Regions from separate parts of the Clostridium sp. MF28 genome, predicted to be linked through region 2. Evidence: a T-box and tRNA genes for the amino acid it is inferred to sense, from the RefSeq annotation. Region 2 holds a T-box; the other holds one or more tRNA genes.
The links. A T-box is a leader RNA that pairs with one kind of tRNA and senses whether it is charged. The one in region 2 lies ahead of pheS (phenylalanine--tRNA ligase subunit alpha), so its partner is inferred to be a tRNA-Phe.

Region 1 (7,540 bases), 1.6 Mb from region 2:
TGTCCAGTTATGATTATATTAGTCTTCATTATAATACCCCCAATAATGATAGCAATATTGCTAATGCAAAGGTAACTAAAATTAGGATAGTTGGATTAACATTTTTCTTCTTTAAGAAATAAAACATAAGTAATGTATATCCCATAGGTAGTATATTAGGTAATATTTTATCAACAAAATCAGTTTGTAATGATATAGCATGATCTGCACTTATTGAAATGCTTGGAAGTAAAGTGATATGCACATAAGATGCTATTAACCCACCAATTACAGTAACTCCAAGAGTTGTTGCTGCTTTAGAAATAGATTTTGAATTTTCCTTTAAAATATCAATAGCTTTTACTCCTAGCTTATACCCTGCACTTGTCCATATTATACGAGATAAGAATACGCATACATAAACACCAAAGAATAGTATAGGTCCCACAATACTGCCTTGACTTGCAAATGATGCGCTGATTCCTGCGACTATTGGTAATAGAGTAAACCAAAGAAGTGCATCTCCAATACCTGCTAGCGGTCCAAATAAAGCAACCTTCAAACATTTTATAAGACTTCTATCTTCACTATTTTCTTCTAGCGATAAAACTAATCCCATAAGAAATCCTACCAAAGTTGGATTAGTATTTATAAATTCTAAGTTATCCTTCATAGATTGTGATACTTTCTCTTTATCATTGTTATGAATCTTCTTTAAGAAAGGTAGTAAAGCACAAGTCCATCCAGCTGCCTGCATTCTTTCATAGTTGAAACTTGCTTGTAGCAAAACTGATCTAAATGCAAGTTTTCTAAGATCTTTCTTGGTTAATTGGTTATTAGATTCCGTCTTCATAATCTTCTCCCCCTTGATTTGAATTTACTACATTTACAACTTGAGCTTTATTTTTGTCATTTACATATCCATATAAAGCAAAAGCTGCTCCTATTAATGCTACTGGTAATAAATTTGTAAATTGTACAAATGAAGCTACTAAAAATCCTATAATAAGGAATGGAACATATTCTATCTTAAGCATTACTCTAAGTAATAATCCAAATCCAACTGCTGGTAAGATTCCACCTGCTATTTCGAATCCGTGTTTTAACCATTCTGGCATACTTTCAACTAAAGTTCTCATTGGTTCTTGGGCAACATATGTACAAAGGAATACAATCACACCATAAGTTATTCCAACTATAAGAGTTGTTGTTATATTCAATCTTGTAAATGCTGTAGTATCTCCTTCTTCTGCATACTTATCAGCTTTATTCATAAATACTGAAAATGCTGAATAGTAAAAAAGAATTACATATTGCATTAAGAAACTAAATGGTAGTGCTAGTCCTATTGTTGCTTTAACGTCTGCTCCGGTTGTATACGCAATAACTGTTGTCATAATACCTGCTAGTATTGGGTTAGGAGGCTGTGTTCCTCCTACAGGAGTAAGTCCAGCGAATGCTAATTCAGTAAGTCCTCCTGCGATAAGTCCCGTTGTTATATCTCCTAAAATAGCTCCTGTTAATGTACATACTATTATTGGTCTAAATATATATAATCCCTCTAACCAGAAATCAAATCCAACTATCATTGCCATAATTGCAAGAAGGACACCTTGTAATAACGTTATACTATGCATTATAATTCCTCCATTTATTCAATATTTGTTTTAATATCTCCAGGTGTATCTTGTGCGAATACTTTTACACCCTTTGATTCAATATATTTTAGATCTTCTATATCTTTATCATCTACATAAACCTTTTTAGTAATAGCTCTCTTACCATCTGAAAAGTGCATATTTCCAACATTTAATTCTTTTATAGGCACTCCACCATCAACTAATTTTCTTGCTACCTCTGGTGTTTTACATACTATAAAAATCTTTTGGCTTGGAGATGCTTTGTGTATAACATCTATAGTTTTTTGAATAGTGAAAAATCTGATTCCAACCCCTGAAGATTCTGCTGTCATTGACATTAATTGTTGTTGTACTGGATCTGATGCTGCAGTATCATCTACAACTACTAGTAAATTAGCTCCTAGGGATGTCGTCCAAGTAACACCTACTTGTCCATGAACTAATCTGTTATCAATTCTTGTCATTAATATATTTGGCATATTTAATTCCTCCTTAATCTTTATGCTTATATATAAAGCAAGCCCCATGCCAAGTAGTGTACATATTACTACTTAACATGGGGCTTTTCTATAAGAATGCATCTATCCTTTTATTCATTTTATATATTAATACAGAATAAAGCCTCAAGTTTGCTTATTTTCTAATGTTTCTAAAAACTTTATTAAAGATCAAAGTTTTTAACTTTATTTTTAATACTGTCATATATAAAACCTATTTCTGATATAGGAATCTCTACTCTATAGAAATTTTCTATTACACTAAAAGCTTTTCTCGTCATTTTTATAAAGTGTACATGACACTGTTCGAAATCCTCACAATCTCTGTAATTCATAATAGGATCTTTTATTACTAATCTCTCTATCATGCAGCTTATGTGTATATATAAACTTATCTTTAAATCATTTTCTAATTTAAAGCCTAGGCTTCTTTCTAAATTAGTAAGAGCATCTTCTACTTGATCTACTATTTTATCTGGGTTTAATATTGTAAGATAATTTAAAACATTTTCTAATGTAAATAACTTGACAGCTTCTTTATTTATCTTTTCAATAATGTTATCATCTACAATTCCCTTTAAGGTATTAGATAGTACTGAATCAGCTTTTTTCATTATAAGGTTTTCTAGTGATATAAAAGGAATATTCTCTATCTTTGGATCATTTGTACCAATTATGAGTTTTACATTATATTGTTTAAATACAAAATCTTCTTTCCATTTTCTTTTAAACTCTCATAATCATAAGCGACAACCTTTACTTCATCTTCGTTAAAACAATTATTTAACAAATCTTTTATTTTACTTGCTGTTCCAATACCAGTTATACAAGTTGTTATTATTACATCTGATTTCTTTTTACTAGATTCTATATAATTTACTTTACTTACATTTTTCTTAGATGCTTCTTCTGCAATTTGTTTTAAGGGCTGTAAGCTAAGAATCCTGCTTCCTATATCTAAAACTAATTTAGTAGAAACATTATCTACTATAGCTATATCTCCGTATATTTCTTTTTCTAATAATATATAAATAGTCTCAAGCGAACCCATATCTACAAGTATTAAAAGTCCCTTTGAAGTATCTATTGTTTTTACATATTCTAAGATCTTATTACTTACATCTAAAGGTGAGCTTTCTATAGGCATATCAAATGGCTCAAAAATATATTTACCAAACAGCCTGTTAGCCACGCCTGCAATACTGCTTGCAGTTGAATGGCCATGAGCTATTATTATTGCATTAACATTATTTTGAATGGATTTATCCAATGATCTTATATATATTAGTAAATAAATTTCTACTGATTTATTTATTTCTAAATCTAAGTTATTATGAATATCTTCAATTAGCTTTAAAACCAGCTTATACTCCTTATGGAACTTTTTACTCAATTGTTTGATTAATGAAATCTCTTCTTTAATATAATCTTCGTTTTGAAATTCAACAAAATATGTTATAAGATTAGCCATAATTTCTGAACTATTTGTTAAATAATCGATTCCATAATTTAAATTCATAAAATGCAAAGTACTTTCAACTGTTTTTTCTATTGACCTATAAATAACATTTTTTGAGTTTCTATATTTCTCATTAAAAACTATATGATCAATTAAATCATTAAATATTTTAGTTCCATTAATAAAAAACTCTTCCTCTGTTATTTTGCCTTTTTCTAATTCCTTGATAGCTTCATTTAATTCTTCTGTAATTCCTGATGCCTTATTTATATGAGTATTTAAATAATCTCGACCATTTTTTTCCGAACAGCTTATAAACAGGTCATTTATATTTAAGTTATTTAAACTAATATCCTCGTCCTGCTCTATTATATCCTTTGGAAGATTATTTATTTTTACTTTTAATACTTTTGTTCTTTTCTCCTGAGTATTATTTAAGGCATTGGCGCAGCTGAGCTTTATAGCATTTATAAGTTTACCAATATTGCCATGAGCATTGCTATTAATCAGTATATTTATAACCTGACTATTAACAATAATATCCCTATTTATATTTAAGGCTTCTCTCTTATAAAAATTATCTATAAGATCTAGCTTTTCCTTTAAGGGTCTCTCTTTAAAGCTTGGTATCTTTACAATTAGAGGTATACGCCTTAAAAATGTCTGAAGAAATTTATTCTCAGGATTCTCTGTAGTCGCAAAAATCAACCTTACATTTGCGTGTCTTTTTTTCTCCGTTTCACCAAGCCTTCTAAATATCCCCTTATCTAAAAATAAGAATAATTTTTCTTGACCTTCTGGTGGTAATCTATGAATTTCATCTAGAAATAGATAACCTCCATTTGCTTTTTCTATAAGACCTATTCTATCACTATCAGCACCTGTATAAGCACCTTTGGCCGATCCAAAAAGTATAGCTGAAAATAACTCTGGGTTATTTGCATATTCCGCACAATTAAATATTTCAAAAGGAGCTTCTTCTTTTATATAGCTGCAATTTCTCGCATAATCATATACCTTTTGTGCTAAAAAACTTTTTCCAACTCCTGAACTTCCAATAAGTAAAAACGGTAACCCATTTGGTGGATATGAAACTGCTGATTTACACTGCTGAACGACATCCTTTAAGCTGCTGCTTGCCCCTATAAGTTCCTTAAAATTATCTATATCATTATTAGTATTTGAATAGCTAACTTCTTTAATATAATCAGAAATCAGCATAAATCTATCACTGTCTTCTTCATACACTTCCTTGCTTATAAAGTAGACAGGTCTCTTATTTACTTTTATTGCTTCTTCCTCTTTAGTCAGCTCATTTAATACATGACTTACTAAATTTCTTTGAAGCCCAAGTTTATCTGCTATAGTAAGAGCATTTATTCCGTATTCCATGCTTCCATCTATTTTAAGAGAAAGTTCTTTCAACTTTATTCTAATCTTTTCCTTATTAGTCATAGACCTGCCTCCTAACTCTTTCGTTTATATTACATATACTGTCACCTATATTTATATACACTACCACTATCAGTTGTTTTAACATTGTATCTAAATATAGAATTCGGATTACATAATAAAGTATAATTAATATATATGTTGCAATTCACAATTACAGCTAAAATTCTTGCAATATTTTTAGAATTATGATGAAGAATTATTTTTGCAATATATAATATTGTTTAACGTAATTTTTTAAAATTTTGCTAAAATCAACTTTTATAATATATATCAACTTGGATTTTAGCATTGAATATATCATTTATGCAAGGTCAAAAGTCTAGAAATTTTAATAATTTATCCGATTATTCATGTTAATCACTTTGTTGGCTAACAAATGCTTTAATCTTCAAATATTTTGTTATATGAAAAAAAATAAGTTCTAGATAAACTAGAACTTATTTTTCAACTTGGTGACTCCTAGGGGAATCGAACCCCTGTTACCACCGTGAAAGGGTGGTGTCTTAACCGCTTGACCAAGGAGCCATATTAAGTTTTATTTAAATTGGCGACTCAGAAGGGGCTCGAACCCTCGACCTCCGGCGTGACAGGCCGGCACTCTAACCAACTGAGCTACTGAGCCGTATTATGGTGGCTCGAACTGGAATCGAACCAGTGACACGAGGATTTTCAGTCCTCTGCTCTACCGACTGAGCTATCGAGCCATCTTACCTCGCAACGTCCTACTCTGCCACACAGTCTCCCATGCAGTACCATCGGCGCTATAGACCTTAACTTTCCTGTTCGGAATGGGAAGGAGTGTTACCTCTATGCCATCATCACGAGATGCATAATTTACAGAAATCTTCGATTTCGTGTAAATTAGCACTCAGCGAACGAATGTGAGTCGAGTTTCCTTTGAAAAAAGACTCTTAGTTTACGCTTATACTACATTTACATGAATCTACTACTGTAATTATTCCTTTGAAAAAACTTTGTTCTTTCAAAATTGCACACAGTTTCTTTAATGTATTTACAACTTGACTATATTGGTCAAGCCCTCGACCTATTAGTATCAGTCAGCTAAATACGTTGCCGCACTTACACCTCTGACCTATCAACCTTGTAGTCTTCAAGGGGTCTTACTAGCTTATGCTATGGGAAATCTCATCTTGAGGTGGGCTTCACACTTAGATGCTTTCAGCGTTTATCCCTTCCCGACTTAGCTACCCAGCTATGCTTCTGGCGAAACAACTGGTACACCATAGGTCAGTCCATCCCGGTCCTCTCGTACTAAGGACAGCTCCTCTCAAATTTCCTACGCCCGCGACGGATAGGGACCGAACTGTCTCACGACGTTCTGAACCCAGCTCGCGTGCCGCTTTAATGGGCGAACAGCCCAACCCTTGGGACCTACTTCAGCCCCAGGATGCGACGAGCCGACATCGAGGTGCCAAACCTCCCCGTCGATGTGAACTCTTGGGGGAGATCAGCCTGTTATCCCCGAGGTAGCTTTTATCCGTTGAGCGATGGCCCTCCCACGAGGTACCACCGGATCACTAAGCCCGACTTTCGTCCCTGCTCCACTTGTAGGTGTCGCAGTCAGGCTCCCTTCTGCCTTTACACTCTTCGAACGATTTCCGACCGTTCTGAGGGAACCTTTGGGCGCCTCCGTTACATTTTAGGAGGCGACCGCCCCAGTCAAACTGCCCACCTAACAATGTCCTGTCACCAGTTTCATGGCATCCAGTTAGAACTTCAATACTATCAGGGTGGTATCCCAACAACGACTCCACTAAGGCTGACGCCCTAGTTTCCCAGTCTCCCACCTATCCTGTACAGACAATACCGAAATTCAATGCTAAGCTACAGTAAAGCTCTACGGGGTCTTTCCGTCCAATCGCGGGTAGCGAGCATCTTCACTCGCACTACAACTTCGCCGGATTTGCAGTTGAGACAGTGCACAAGTCATTACGCCATTCGTGCGGGTCAGAACTTACCTGACAAGGAATTTCGCTACCTTAGGACCGTTATAGTTACGGCCGCCGTTTACTGGGGCTTAAGTTCACACCTTCGCAAAACTTTGCTAAGTGTTCCCCTTAACCTTCCAGCACCGGGCAGGCGTCAGCCCCTATACATCAGCTTTCGCTTTAGCAGAGACCTGTGTTTTTGTTAAACAGTTGCTTGTGCCTATTCTCTGCGGCCTGATTTCTCAGGCACCCCTTCTCCCGAAGTTACGGGGTCAATTTGCCTAGTTCCTTAACTGCAATTCTTCCGTCGGCCTTAGGATTCTCTCCTCATCTACCTGTGTCGGTTTGCGGTACGGGCACTACTTCTCTCTCTAGATGCTTTTCTTGGAAGCATGGAATCAGATACTTCGGTTCCGTAGAACCTTCCCCATCACGCCTCAGAATTGTTGGAACGGATTTGCCAATCCCAACTCCCTAAACGCTTAGACTAGCATCCAATAGCTAGCACATCCTATCCTTCTCCGTCACACCATCGATAATAACGATTGTAGTGGTATTGGA
Region 2 (7,540 bases):
TCAACTATATTATTTATTGGTCTTATACCAGCTTCAAGAAGTCTCTCTTGCATCCAGCCTGGTGATGGCTGAACTTTAACATTTTTCACGCCTCTTGCCATATACCTATTGCAAAGAGTATCTTTAACTTCAACAGTTAACTCTTCATTTATATTTTTAGAATTTTTAATTTTATATTCTAAATTTGGCATTTTATAAGTTGTTCTAAGAGCTGCTGCTGTTTCTCTTGCCATCCCTACCATACTTAAGCAGTCAGGTCTGTTTGAAGTAATTTCAAAATCTAAGATAGCTTTATTTAATCCTAAAAGTTCCTTAATATCAACTCCAAGCTTAGTATCAGTAGGTAAGATCATCAATCCATGAACTGGCTCATCTCCAGCTGTACCTAATTCTTCTTCTGAGCAGAACATACCATTAGATACTACTCCTCTAAGTTTTCCTTTTTTTATTTTAGTTCCGTCAGCAAGTGTTGAACCATGAAGAGCAACCGGCACAACATCTTGCTCTTTCATGTTCGTTGCTGCTGTAACTATTTGTATTTGTTCACTTCCTATATCAACTTGACATATGCTTAACTTATCTGCATCAGGATGTTTTTCAATATTAGTAATTTTTCCTGTAACTACATTTTGAATTACATCTCCTTGGATAACAAGTTCTTCTAGTTGTGAACCAGTTAAAGTTAATTTATCTCCTAATTCCTTAGGACTAACATTTATATCAACATAATCTTTAAGCCAATTATATGGTACTTTCATTTTGTTTCCTCCTTTTATTGCTGGGTATAGAATAATATTTTAATCCAATTTCTTCACTAACCCTCATTTTTAATATTCAAAAAATCTTAGTTGTAGCATAACTGCTTTTTTAAGGTGATAAGTTCGTAATTGAAACATAACTGCTTTTTTTAAGTTAATAAGTTTTTAATTGCAGCATAGCTGCTTTTTTCATATGGGCATATCTTTAGAATATATATGGTAATATTCTTCAGAATAAATATTCCTAAGAATGTATATTCTTAAATTCTTGAATTTCAAATAAAACTAAGCTTTTAGAATTGATTTAAGAATCTCATATCACTTTCATATAATAATCTTATATCATCTATTCCATACTTTAGCATTACCATTCTATCAACACCAAAACCAAAAGCAAATCCACTATATACTTCTGGATCAAGTCCGCAGTTTCTAAGAACATTTGGATGAACCATTCCGCAACCTAAAAGTTCTATCCAACCGCTGCCTTTACATACTCTACAGCCTTCACCGCCACACACAAAGCATGTTGCATCCATTTCAGCAGATGGCTCTGTAAATGGGAAGTGATGTGGTCTGAATTTAGTTTGAACCTTGTCTCCAAACATTTTTTTTGCAAATAATTCTAATGTTCCTTTTAAATCAGCAAATGTAACTCCTTTATCTATAACTAATCCTTCCATTTGATAGAATATAGGTGAATGTGTAGCATCTACTGAATCTGATCTATATACTTTACCAGGGGAAATCATCTTTATTGGTGGTTTTTGATTTTCCATAGTTCTAACTTGAATTGGTGAAGTCTGAGTTCTAAGTACTATATTATCATTTATATATAAAGTATCTTGTTCACTTCTAGCCGGATGATCCTTAGGTATATTTAGAGCTTCAAAATTATAATGATCATATTCAACTTCAGGTCCATCTTCAATTGTGAACCCCATTGAAACGAAAATTTCTTCCATACTTTGAAGAGTCAAATCTAACGGATGCCTCTTTCCTATAACTTTCTTTCTTCCTGGAAGAGAAATATCTATAGTTTCACCTGCAAGCTTTTCAGCCTTTTCTTTATCTTTAATAGCTTTTAACACGCTTTCTAATTTTTCTTCAACAGCAGCTTTAGCTTCATTAACTAATTTTCCTACAATAGGTCTTTCTTCTGGAGAAAGATTCCCCATACCTCTTAATATTGTAGTAAGTTCCCCTTTTTTTCCTAAGAACTTAACTCTAATTTCTTCTAATTCACTGCTAGTTTTAACAGCTTCAATTTTGCTTAATGCAAGTTCTTGTAATTCTTTAAGTTTTTCTTTCATTATTGTTTCTCCTTTCAATAAGACATATAAAAATAATAATGGACCTATAAATATTTCTTTTAAAATCATTTGTTGGTAATTAAAAAGATTTTTTGCATAAAAAAAAACGCCACCTCATAAAAAGGGACGAATTATCCGCGTTACCACCCTAATTGGAACTAAAAAAGTACCCAACTCAATTTAATTAACGACTCTTCTTGCCGCTAGCTACTACTATAAATTTCACAGCTAGAACTCCTGAGCGAACTTCAATATTATATTATTTAAGAAGGCTTACAGTCTATGACCTTCTCTCCCTTAAAACTTTTCTAATATCTACTCTCTCATTCACAGTTTTTCAATGTTCAATTAATACAACTCATTATACAAATAAATATATAAAATATCAATACTATTTTCAAAATTTATATATAAATCCACTGCTTTTCTAATATACCATATTTATAAGTATATTCCCAAATCAAATTAAATATTTTATCTTAACATAATTATTCTATTTTAAATATAAAACCTCTGAACACCAGATGTTTCCTATAAATATTTATATATTTTAAAATTTACATAGATAAATATATAAATTTTAAAATTTTTTCATATTAATATAGATTCCTAGAAATATTCAAATCTACTTTCATTCTTAAATAGTTTCAAATTTTCCTAGAAACCTATTAATATACTTTCCTATTTTAATAAGATTTAATCACAATTGATTTTGTCTTACTTTCTCATACATTATAACAGATGAAGCTACTGCTACATTTAAAGATTCAGCATTGCCTGGCATTGGTATCTTAACCTTAGTATCCGCCATCTCTAACACTTCTCTACTTACTCCATTTCCTTCATTCCCAACAGTTAAGAGAACTCTCCCTCTTAAATCTGCTTGAAAGAAATTTTTATCTGTATCTAAGGATGTCACTACCAAATTAAAACCTTTCCCCTTTAATTCTTTTACCAAAGAGAGATTCTCATCATCATAATAAATAGGAATATAAAATATAGATCCCATTGTAGATCTAATTGTCTTTTCATTATATATATCCACAGTACCCTTTGTTAATATAATTTCTTGTACTCCAGCTGCATGTGCAGTTCTTATTATAGTCCCTAGATTCCCTGGATCTTGCACCTTGTCACAAAGCAAGTAAAAATCTCCATCGAATTTCGATTCCATTGTATTCATTTTTATAACTGCAAGTATTCCTTGAGGATTTTCTGTAGAAATAAGTTCTTTAAATAAATTGCTAGAAATTTCATAAATCTTAATTTCACCATTTATATATTTCCCCAAAAATTCGTCTACTTTATCCCGTGCATCTTCAGTCACAATTAGGTAATCCACATCGACTTTGGCCTTAAATGCCTCTTGAACTAATCTAAATCCTTCAATTATATATCTACTTGTTTTAGTCCTATTTTTTCTTTCTTTAAGCTTTTTTGTATTCTTAAATAAATTATTTTCTTTACTTTCTATATATATCAAAGTTTTACACCTCAAAACTATAGGATTATGGAAAAATAATAGTATTATTATTTATATTTGAATATAAAAATAAAATGCGGCATAAGCCGCATTTTATGTACTAAGCATTTAATTGTTTCTTAGCAACTTCTACTAATTCAGTAAATGCCTTTGGATCATTTATAGCTATTTCAGATAACATCTTTCTGTTGATGTCTATTCCAGCTAATTTGATTCCATTCATGAATTTAGAATATGATAAGTTGTTTATTCTTGTAGCCGCGTTAATTCTAGCTATCCATAAACTTCTATAATCTCTCTTCTTATTCTTTCTTCCAACATAAGAATTTCTTAATGCTCTTATTACTGATTCATTAGCAGTTTTATATAACTTACTTTTTCCACCGTAGTATCCTTTTGCAAGTTTTAAAACTTTTTTATGATTTTTACGAGAATTCTTCGCTCTCTTTACTCTTGCCATTACTTAAACCTCCTGCATTACCCCTATATTATAGGTATGGTAATAATTTCTTCATTACTTTTAATTGTGAATCTGAAACATATCCAGCTTTTCTAAGATGTCTCTTAGTTTTTGAACTCTTCTTTGTTAAGATATGGCTTCTAAATGCCTTACCTCTCTTAAGTTTTCCTGTACCTGTTTTTCTGAATCTTTTTGCTGCACCTCTATGAGTTTTCATTTTTGGCATGATTAAATCCTCCTCTCAAGTTACGCCTTTTTAGGCCCTAAAACCATTGTCATATTTCTGCCTTCTCTTTTAGGTCTTTTTTCTACTAGGCAGACATCTTCTAATTTAGCTGCAAAGTTATCAAGAATTTTTTGTCCCATGTGGGCAAGTTCCATTTCCCTACCTCTAAATCTTACAGTGATTTTAACTTTATCTCCTTCTAATAGGAACTTTCTGGCATTTTTTGCTTTTATATCAATGTCATGTTCCTCAATAGTTAGACTACATCTTACTTCTTTAATAGATATGATTTTTTGCTTTTTCTTAGCATCTTTTTCTTTTTTAGATTGCTCATATACATACTTACCATAGTCCATAATTCTACAAACTGGTGGTTTCGCAGTAGGAGACATCATAACTAAATCCATATCTTTTTCTTCAGCAAGTTTTTTTGCTTCAATAGTTGGGACAATCCCTAATGGTTCCCCGTTACTTCCTATTAGTCTAATCTCTTTTTCTCTAATCTCTTCATTCATAGAAAAATCTTTATTAATATTTTTCACCTCCGAAAAACTATATACATAATAAAAAGACGGCATAACTGCCGCCTCAAATTATCAATACTCAATGTATAGACACACATAAAACCCATACTAGTAAATTCAACACTGCAGGGTGAGAAACGGCTGTTTCTTCTTAACATGTATGAGTATATCATTGTTGTTAATCCATGTCAATATTTTTTTGCTATTATTTGACCAATTTTATTATAGTCGCTATTTGCTTCATAAAAATGAACCTTATCTCCAAATACATTTTGAATAGTATCTAAAAATTCTTTATTGCTACATTTTTCTTTTCCATAGATATTTATATTTTCAGGTGCACTTGTTATTAGTCCGCTAATTAATATATCTTCCATATTTAATTCAGCTTTATTTTGATCTGTTGCGATTTCACTGAAAAAATCGTAATATAAATCTTTGCCTTCCTTATCTCTTACTATATAATTATTATCTTCTACTATTATATTTATTTCTTCTATTTTACATTCCTGTATTTCTACAAAGTACTTTAGTAGTTTTATAAATTCCTTATATTCTTTTTCCACCATATATCTTTCTACTACTTTATCTATAACTTTTTCTATATCCTCTCTTAATTTTCTCATCCTAAAAGTTATAAATCCATCTATATTAATCTCTTGTTTTTCACTTATGCAGTCTCTAATCTTTTCTACCATAGAATTAATTTTATTTAAACAAAATATAGTATCCTCATTTGCATCTACTTCTTCATACTTTAACACCTTTAGTATTTGATCTTCAACCTCTAATATTTCAGATTGCTTTAAGAAAAAATAATTATCCGTTATAAATTCAAACATTTCCTTTTTTCTATAATTATCAATAACTATTCTATATAAAATATTACTAACATATAAGTTAATAATCTCTTTTACTTTTTCATTATAACAATTTTCTTCACAAATTATCTTTATTATATGAGTTTTTCCTTCTATACTTTCAACAAATCCTATTAAAATCTCCTTCTTCTTTAGTAGCTCTTTTAGCTCTTGCAGGTCACGGGAAAAAGTCAAGTCTTCACTATAAGCTAATTTTAAAATAAGCATGGATTTCACTCCCTTCTTAATATTAGTATGTATTAAAAATTTGAGGATATGCAAAATTCATATGATATATTTCTAGTTGATAAAATATTAATTTTTATACATTCTAGCAGTTACTTAATTGACATATCTGTCTTTAAAGCGCAAAATATAATTTAAAATAATAATTTCAGTATTGATTATTTTGCCTTTAAATATCAGTTATACATTCTTATAAGGAGAATTTATATGCATTGTTTTGTCGATTATAGAATTACTAAAGAAGAATTACTTAGCCTTTCCAAACTAGACCTAAAACCAATATTAGTCCCTAAATGTAATGATGTTTATGATGCCATAAATGGTCATCCTGATATTCAATTAAATGTACTAAAAAATGATTCATTTAATAAGATAATTATCCAACGAAATATCTCAGAAAATTTCAAAGAGATCCTTAAATTAAACGACATAAATTATATTGTTTCAAAAAACACATTGTCCAATACATATCCAAACGATATTATTTTAAATTCTTTAATTTTAGAAAACTATTTTATACATACTTTAAAATATAGCGATGAAAATCTCTTAAACTCTCAAAATTCAAAAATACACATTGATGTTCCTCAAGGTTACACAAAATGTTCTATTCTCCCTGTTAGAGAAAAAGCCTTAATCACAAGTGATAAAGGGATTTTTAATTCTCTTAAAAATTACGATTTTGACATCCTTCTGCTTCCTCCCGGAGATATACTACTACCTTCACTAAATTATGGTTTTATAGGCGGGGTCGGTGGTATGGTCTCTAATAATAAGATGGCTTTCTTTGGTGATTTAGATAGTTACACATGGGGAGATCAAATAAAGAAATTTCTTTTTAAATATGACATCTTACCCATTGCACTAAGAAAAGGGAAATTAATAGATCGAGGTAGTCTATTTACCCTATAACCATGTCCACTATATAATATGATTTCTACTTTTTTATGTTACTTTTAAATAAATATAAAGAAGATAGCATTCACACTAATAATGTAATTACTATCTTCTTTATATTCACCTTGTCATTCTATTCTTTATTTCATCAGTCAATTTTTCTGCTTTTGACTTTACTAATTCTCCTACGTTTCTCATTTCATTCCCCATATCTTCTGCCAAACCTTTCATTTCGTAACCCATTTTTTCTGCCATTTCTTTTATTTCCTTAGTTAAATCTAACATCATAGTATCTCCTTTCATATAATAATTTACGCAATTTATAATACCATCAATAAAAATTTTTTTTATACTAAAAGTTTACCCCAAAATAGGAATATTATTATAGAAATTCGGCTAAATTAATTTTTACTTACAAACAAAAATAACTTTTATCTAAATATAAAAATTAAGCTAATAGATATTTTCTTATCCATTAGCTTAGTTTCACGCCTTTTCTCTTACTATTCAGCAAAATGTTAATTTACTAACTAATTATTCTAAAAGTTCTTTAGACATTCTATTGTAGTCAGAATCATGTAAATTCATAACATTTGGTTATATTCTTAAGTTATTTTTATACTCAGTTCTAAAAATACAATAATACAATGTGGTTACCTCTTTATTATTTAAAAATTTTAATCTCTCGAACTTTTTAAATTTATATTTGAATCCGCACTTTTCAATTACTCTTTTTGAGTTGTTGTTAAAATCAAAATGTGCGCACCAAATTA

Region 1: it encodes a tRNA-Phe, which carries the amino acid that the T-box ahead of pheS (phenylalanine--tRNA ligase subunit alpha) is inferred to sense. The anticodon was not compared.

What each region holds. Positions count from the first base shown of each region.
Region 1 covers NZ_CP014331.1:619,593-627,132, forward strand. Annotated here, with positions in the region: gene AXY43_RS02520 (PTS sugar transporter subunit IIA) at 1-29, opposite strand, end outside; gene agaD (PTS galactosamine transporter subunit IID) at 29-832, opposite strand; gene agaC (PTS galactosamine transporter subunit IIC) at 816-1,616, opposite strand; gene agaB (PTS galactosamine transporter subunit IIB) at 1,631-2,098, opposite strand; gene AXY43_RS27465 (PRD domain-containing protein) at 2,281-2,730, opposite strand; gene AXY43_RS02540 (sigma 54-interacting transcriptional regulator) at 2,799-5,030, opposite strand; tRNA gene AXY43_RS02545 (tRNA-Glu) at 5,481-5,555, opposite strand; tRNA gene AXY43_RS02550 (tRNA-Asp) at 5,576-5,652, opposite strand; tRNA gene AXY43_RS02555 (tRNA-Phe) at 5,659-5,734, opposite strand; rRNA gene rrf (5S ribosomal RNA) at 5,740-5,856, opposite strand; rRNA gene AXY43_RS02565 (23S ribosomal RNA) at 6,059-7,540, opposite strand, start outside.
Region 2 covers NZ_CP014331.1:5,210,341-5,217,880, reverse strand. Annotated here, with positions in the region: gene pheT (phenylalanine--tRNA ligase subunit beta) at 1-758, opposite strand, end outside; gene pheS (phenylalanine--tRNA ligase subunit alpha) at 1,052-2,071, opposite strand; T-box leader at 2,191-2,411, opposite strand; gene AXY43_RS22980 (TrmH family RNA methyltransferase) at 2,772-3,554, opposite strand; gene rplT (50S ribosomal protein L20) at 3,655-4,014, opposite strand; gene rpmI (50S ribosomal protein L35) at 4,043-4,240, opposite strand; gene infC (translation initiation factor IF-3) at 4,261-4,782, opposite strand; gene ytxC (putative sporulation protein YtxC) at 4,953-5,852, opposite strand; gene AXY43_RS22955 (DUF6873 family GME fold protein) at 6,078-6,782, shown strand; gene AXY43_RS22950 (hypothetical protein) at 6,888-7,070, opposite strand; gene AXY43_RS22945 (GNAT family N-acetyltransferase) at 7,365-7,540, opposite strand, start outside.